2 regions of the Marinomonas sp. FW-1 genome follow, and region 1 is predicted to be linked to the other one. Evidence: predicted binding sites of a transcription regulator. Region 1 holds the regulator's gene; the other holds the start of a gene.
The links. The regulator PhoB, encoded in region 1, activates phosphate uptake and scavenging genes when phosphate is short. The targets are predictions, from matches to a motif close to TGTCATANNNNTGTCANA.
Positions count from the first base shown of each region.

Region 2: a site for PhoB is predicted at 2,176-2,193, ahead of C1X04_RS16670 (putative 2-aminoethylphosphonate ABC transporter substrate-binding protein). Genes of this name have one in related genera too.

Region 1 is NZ_CP025987.1:3,893,132-3,896,525, forward strand. Features, by position in the region: gene C1X04_RS18050 (chorismate lyase) at 1-39, shown strand, start outside; gene ubiA (4-hydroxybenzoate octaprenyltransferase) at 36-890, shown strand; gene phoB (phosphate regulon transcriptional regulator PhoB) at 975-1,670, shown strand; gene phoR (phosphate regulon sensor histidine kinase PhoR) at 1,667-3,013, shown strand; gene C1X04_RS18070 (response regulator) at 3,143-3,394, opposite strand, start outside.
Region 2 is NZ_CP025987.1:3,583,389-3,586,782, reverse strand. Features, by position in the region: gene C1X04_RS16675 (putative 2-aminoethylphosphonate ABC transporter ATP-binding protein) at 1-979, opposite strand, end outside; gene C1X04_RS16670 (putative 2-aminoethylphosphonate ABC transporter substrate-binding protein) at 1,065-2,096, opposite strand; gene C1X04_RS16665 (UTRA domain-containing protein) at 2,270-2,977, opposite strand; gene C1X04_RS16660 (Lrp/AsnC family transcriptional regulator) at 3,053-3,394, opposite strand, start outside.

The sequences.
Region 1 (3,394 bases):
GAAATACACCAGCTAAAATCACCGTTTGGAATAGTATGAACAAACTTAAAGACTACGCAGAATTAACACGATTCAACCGCCCTATTGGCTCATTTTTACTCATGTGGCCCACTTTATGGGCTTTATGGCTGGCCGCCGACGGCATGCCGCAGTGGCATCTGGTGATTATTTTTGTCTTAGGTGTTTTTAGTATGCGTTCAGCAGGTTGTGTGATTAACGACTACGCTGATAGGAAGGTCGACGGTCATGTTGAACGTACGAAAAACCGCCCGTTACCGTCGGGGCGAGTGTCTGAAAAAGAAGCACTTCTCCTCTTCTGTGCTTTGTCTATTTTGAGTTTTATCTTGGTTCTCTTTACTGACCTAAGAACGATTCTATTGTCGTTTGCAGGTTTAGGTCTGGCTGCTCTGTACCCGTTTATGAAACGCTACACACATCTGCCACAGTTATTTCTTGGCTTAGCCTTTTCATGGGCCATTCCCATGGCCTACAGCGCTCAGGGAGGTGATTTAACCGATCCCGAGCTATGGATGCTGTTTGTCGCAAACTGCTTTTGGACAATCGCTTACGACACCTATTATGCAATGACAGACCGTCCGGATGACCTAAAAGTGGGTATTAAATCTACTGCGATTTTGTTTGGTCGCCATGATTTATTCGTCATTGTTTGCCTACAAGGACTAACCTTGTCTTTATTGACTTGGATTGGCCTACTCGCTGGGCTACATTGGTTATACTTTGTGTCCCTTGTTGTCTGTGTTGGATTGTTCTATCAACAATTTAAACAAGCAAAAGAGCGCGATAGGCAAGCTTGCTTTCGTTCTTTCTTAGACAATAACCGCATTGGATACTGCGTCTTTATTGGCCTAGTACTAAGCTATTTAATGTAATATGTGGCAAAGTTGTGACAATGTAACCGAATTGTCACAATTGATCGCTTTAATAAAACCGTTCCTGAGATGAGGATGAATCCTGTGACCGGTAAAAAAGTATTAATTATTGATGATGAATCTTCCATACGCGAAATGATAGCCATCGCCCTTGAAATGGCGGGCTACGAGTATTTGGAAGCCGAAAATATCCAGCAAGCCCATGAGATCATTGTGGATCATCGACCAGACCTAGTGCTTGTCGATTGGATGATGCCTGGCGGCAGCGGTATCGAATTAACACGCCGCTTGAAAAAAGATACAACCACGGCTGAAATTCCCGTCATTATTCTGACGGCGAAAGGCGAAGAAGATAATAAAATACAAGGCTTAGAAGTCGGTGCCGATGATTATATTACCAAGCCTTTTTCACCAAGAGAGCTGGTCGCACGTCTAAAAGCCGTATTGCGTCGCGCAACACCACAGGGTGTTGATGAACCGATCGAAATCGAAGGTCTAACGCTTGACCCAATCAGCCAACGTGTCACCATTGGTAGTCGCCCTTTGGAAATGGGGCCAACAGAATACCGTTTGCTCAAATTCTTAATGACTCACCAAGAGCGCGCTTATTCTAGAGCACAATTATTAGATCAGGTATGGGGTGGTAACGTGTACGTTGAAGAGCGTACGGTAGACGTCCATATCCGTCGCTTACGCAAAGCCATTGGTAGTACCCATGATTTCTTGATACAAACTGTACGAGGAACAGGCTACCGCTTTTCAGCAAAAAGGTCCGTATGAAAACCATTTGGCGAAACACTATTCTTAGTTGGCTAGCAGGGTTAGCAGCCTGCGTTGTCATCGGTCTCATTATTGGGCAATTGTTAGGTGTTTTGCTGCTGTATGTTTTGGCGTCTTTGTATTGGCAGCTGTATCAGCTTTATCAATTCCATAATTGGTTACGGTATTCAGGGCGTGCAGCGCCCCCAGAAGCCAGTGGCATTTGGGGGGATGTGTTTGATGCAGTCTATCGTCTGCAGAAAAAACAACGTAAATCTAAACGTCGCATGCGCCAAGCATTAACACGCATTGAAAGCTCGACCACGGCCTTAAAAGAAGGCGTGATCATGGCAGACAATCAAGGCAATTTAGAATGGTGGAACAATTCTGCGGGGCATTTCCTTGGCTTAATTCGTCACACAGACCGTGGCCAAGTCATTACCAACATTGTCCGCAACCCAGATTTCTTCCGTTATTTTAGTCAAAAGCGTTTCGGAGAGCCTTTAATCATCAAATCTCCCGCCAAAGACGGTGTGTATTTAGAAATTCAAACCACTTTGTATGACAAAAATGATCACTTAATTTTTGTTCGCGATGTCACGCGTTTGCACTTACTAGAACAGATGCGTAAAGACTTTGTCGCCAACGCGTCCCATGAATTAAAAACGCCACTGACCGTAATTAAAGGGTATTTAGAAACCCTCGATATGTTTCGTGATAGCTTGCCAGTGAGTATGCAGAAAGGCATCGTCAATATGTCTGAGCAGTCAGAACGTATGGAACAGCTTATCGAAGATCTGTTGTTGCTTTCACGCTTAGAAAGCAACGACAAGCGTGAAGAAAATCAATGGCACAAAGTATCCAGCATCATAAGCTCTATCACCAGTGCTATGGGACCTATCCTCAAAGACTCGCATTCACTGTCTGTGCACATCCCTGAAGAAGCCCATTTATATGGTTCCTATAAAGAGCTGTACAGCGCATTTTCGAATCTTGTCGTCAACGCTATTAAATATTCACCCGATGGCGGAGCCATTACCATTAAGTGGGAATCAAGCGAATTTAATGGCGTATTTTCGGTACAAGATAGCGGAATCGGCATTGACCCTAGATACATTCCAAGACTTACTGAGCGCTTTTTTAGGGTGGATAAAGGGCGAGGATCCAAAACAGGCGGCACAGGCTTAGGTCTCGCAATTGTGAAGCATGTTCTCTTACACCATGAAGCCAAGCTACAGGTTCGCAGCCAACCTGGGCTTGGCAGTACCTTCTCGTGTCACTTCCCTGCTAACCGAACCCGCAATGATGCCGTCACGGCAGCTATTGCGATTACAACAGACGAAAACCAAGATTTCACAAAGTAAATGAACCACCCGCCCCAAAAGCGAGGAGGCATCGCTGTTTCATTAGATAGCAATAAGTTTTGTTCGTAGGCCATTTCCGCAAAAGCGGAAATGGCGATAATAACGATGGAGGGTGCTGTAAGTGAGGAGTTATAAACTATCAAACAACTGACTAATGAAGGTTTCTTTTTCGCTGTCTTGGTCGATCAAACTTAAGGTTACCGTCAAAAAGGTCGAATCGTGTTTTTTCTCAGTGGTTGCCACGGATTGAATATAATAGTTCAACCGATTAACTTTCCCACCAAATTCCAAATCCAATACGGCTTGGCCCAAAACCTGCGGCACAATGTCATCGCTTTTAATAAACATCGTGGCTTCCGTCTTACTGAACTGAATAACCAT
Region 2 (3,394 bases), 310 kb from region 1:
TGGAAATGTCGGCCATAATTGGTGTTTCACGGTCGTCCAATTGAAGTAGAGAGCGTACACGAGAGCCTAAAAACTCCAGATGTACCACTTTGGCATTCACAATGTTGCCAATGTTGGTGTCAGCTGTGAAACGAATATCTTCTGGACGAATGGCGACACGAACCGCTTGTTCATAAGCAAGCGTGTTTTTAGGCGAACGTAGGTGTAGCGACCCTGAGTTGAGAAGGCCGCTTTGAGTGACTTGTGCTTCTAGAAAGTTCATTTCGCCAACAAACTCAGCCACAAAGGGGGTTTTTGGGTTGGCGTAAATCTCATGTGGTGAGCCAACTTGCTCGATCACACCGTGATTCATGACGACAATTTTGTCCGCCATGGTCAGAGCTTCTTCCTGATCATGGGTTACCATAATCGTAGTCACGCCAAGCTTTTCTTGGAGCTGTTTGATTTCTTGGCGTAAATGGGCTCGTACTCGAGCGTCTAGTGCAGACAAGGGTTCGTCTAACAGCAGAAGCCCAGGTGATGTGGCTAAAGCGCGGGCTAAGGCGACCCTTTGTTGTTGACCGCCAGACAGCTGCACTGGGAATTTTTCTTCGCTACCAGATAATCCTACGGTAGCGAGTAACTCTTTGACTCGTGCTCGACGTTGGCTGGCTGGAATGCGTTGTGATACCAAACCATAGGCAATGTTGTCTGCCACGGTCAGGTTGGGAAAGAGGGCATAGGACTGGAAAACAATACCAAAGTCACGGTGTTTGACTGGTAAATAAGTGATGTCTTTGCCTGCTTGGGAAACCATGCCACCAGTGGGTAGATCAAGGCCTGCAATAATTCGTAATAAACTGGTTTTCCCACAGCCAGAAGGCCCTAGAAAGCAGACAAATTCGCCTTCGGCAATACTCAGTGAGATGTCCTGTAGCGCTTGATAAGAACCGAAAAATTGCTGGACATTTTCGAGTGTTAAGTAGGTTTTATTTGACATGACTTGTTCTCTCATCCTATGAAAAAGCAGCGCTGAAGCCAGTCAGCACTGCTTGTTGTGCAATAGAAATTACCGCTTTGTTGTGTTATTTGGATTCACTCTTGCTATCAAAGCGTTGTTGCCATTGCGCTAAAATCTTATCGCGGTTTTGAGCAGACCAAGCAAAATCGTTATCAATCATCAGTTCTTCCGCATTGGCTGGAAAGAATTCGACTGGTTTGGCAACACCCGGCATGGCTACAACGGCATATCCTTCGTTGTACATTTCGTTGGCTTTCTTAGACACAGTCCAGTCAACCAGTGTTTGGGCTGCTTTCAGCTTGTCTGTGCCTTTCACGATTGAGGTTGCTTCCATATCCCAGCCAAGACCTTCGGTTGGGAAAACAATGTCGAGTGGCGCGCCTGACTTTTTCGATTTAGCGGCACGGAAGGCGAAAGAAATACCAATTGGGATTTCACCAGAGGCCGCTAGTTTACAAGGCTTAGAGCCAGAGTGAGTGTAGCGATTGATGTTCTGGTGTAAGCCGTCCATGAATGCCCAGCCGTCTTTTTCGCCAAACAGTTGTAACCAGCTGCTCACATCTAGATAGCCTGTACCAGACGAGTTCGGGTTGGGCATGATGATGTGATCTTTGTAGATAGGCTTAGTCAGATCTTGCCAAGAGGTTGGTTTTGGTAAGCCCAACTTTTCGGCTTCGACGGTGTTATAACAAACGGCCGCCATCCACGCGTCCATGCCAGTCCAAACTGGCTCTTCGGAACGGTCTTTGAATTTAGGCGAAAGCTTGTCATAACCTTTTGGCTTGTAGCTTTGCAGCATATTTTCACCATCAAGCAGCATTAGGCTGGTCGCCGCTAAGCCCCAAACTACATCGGCCTGTGGGTTGTCTTTTTCTGCCAATAGCTTGGCGGTGACGATCCCAGTTGAGTCACGTACCCAGTTAATCTTGATTTCTGGATGATCTTCGTTGAAACGCGCTGCGTATTTTTTTAGGTCTTCCGCTTCGATGGCAGTGTAAACCGTTAATTCCGTTTGTGCGGCATGGACGCTTGTCATAGAAAGAGCAGCGAAACCTGCAAACGTGGTAAAGCATTTAGCAAGGGTCTTCTTGTTCATTTCAACTCTCCGTGGGCAGTCAGAATGCAAAAGTTAATCTGGTATATACCAGTTGGTGTTGAAAACAATAATGATGAAATGTTGCATCTTGATGACAGATGTTAAAAAGTAAAACGATGCTGTCCTTAGCGATGTTTTAAAGTGCGAAAAAAAGACAGGAATTGGAGAAGGGGTTAGTCGCGAATGGCTATTTGGATAGTGACGGCGTCATGGCGCCAGTATTCGTAGTCGATTTCCAGCACTTGTTTGTCTTGAGTATAATTGATGCGTTCAATGTTTAGGCCAGATTGCCCTGCGGTAATGCCCAGTGCGCTGGTGGCTTCTTCAGGCAAAGAGGTGGCCTTGAAAGATAAATCCATATCACGATAAGACATCTGGTACTTGCGAGCTAGCAGTTGACTGAGAGACTGAGTTAGGTCTTCCTCCTCGATGCCAGGTAATAGCGTGGTATTGATGTACATTTTCTCGATCAATACAGGGCGATTATCAATATAGCGTCGACGGTGCAAGAAGAGGACAGGTGTGCCGACGGCTAAGTTCATTTTGGTTGCCACTTCTGGATCGGCTGCGACCAGTGTTTGCTGCAGCCTTTCCGTATGAGGCGTATAGCCTTGCTCGGTGACGAAAATATTGAAGCTCAGGTGGGCGGCTGGGTCATACACTACGGCTGGTGGGGAAACAAACCAGCCACGGCGATTTTGGCGATAAACCATACCTTCCATTTCGAGGCTTTGCAGTGCTTGGCGCACTGTGACTCGGGTGAGTTTGAATTGCTCACCAATTTCTCGTTCGGAGGGTAACTTACTGCCCGCTTCCAGCACCTTATTGCGAATCAGGCTGTGGAAATGTTCTTGCAGATGGCGGTAATGCTTCAATGACATTGACTCATTCTCTAGGGTATATAGCCCCTTAACATACTAAAAACAGGCTATTAAACAAAGCCTTTCCCTTGCTTATTAAGACACCCTGTTCAACGGCAGTGGTGCCGCTGTTTTTACTGAGCGAATAGCAAAATGGCTCTGAATGTCTTTGACATGAGGCAGTGACTGCAAAGCCTTTAAGATGCGCTCGTAATCCTGTAAGTCTCTTGCTACGACTTCTAAGCGATAGTCCGCGATACCGGACACCAGATGGGCGCTGATGATGTCTTCCATTTCTAAGATCGCTTGTTCAAAGACGATGTGTTTGTCTCCCGCATGGCTTTTTAAGCGTACTTCGACAAATACTGTCATGGAAAAGCCCGCTTTTTGTCGGTCAATGCGGGCGTGATAACCTTCTATCACACCCGAATCTTCTAA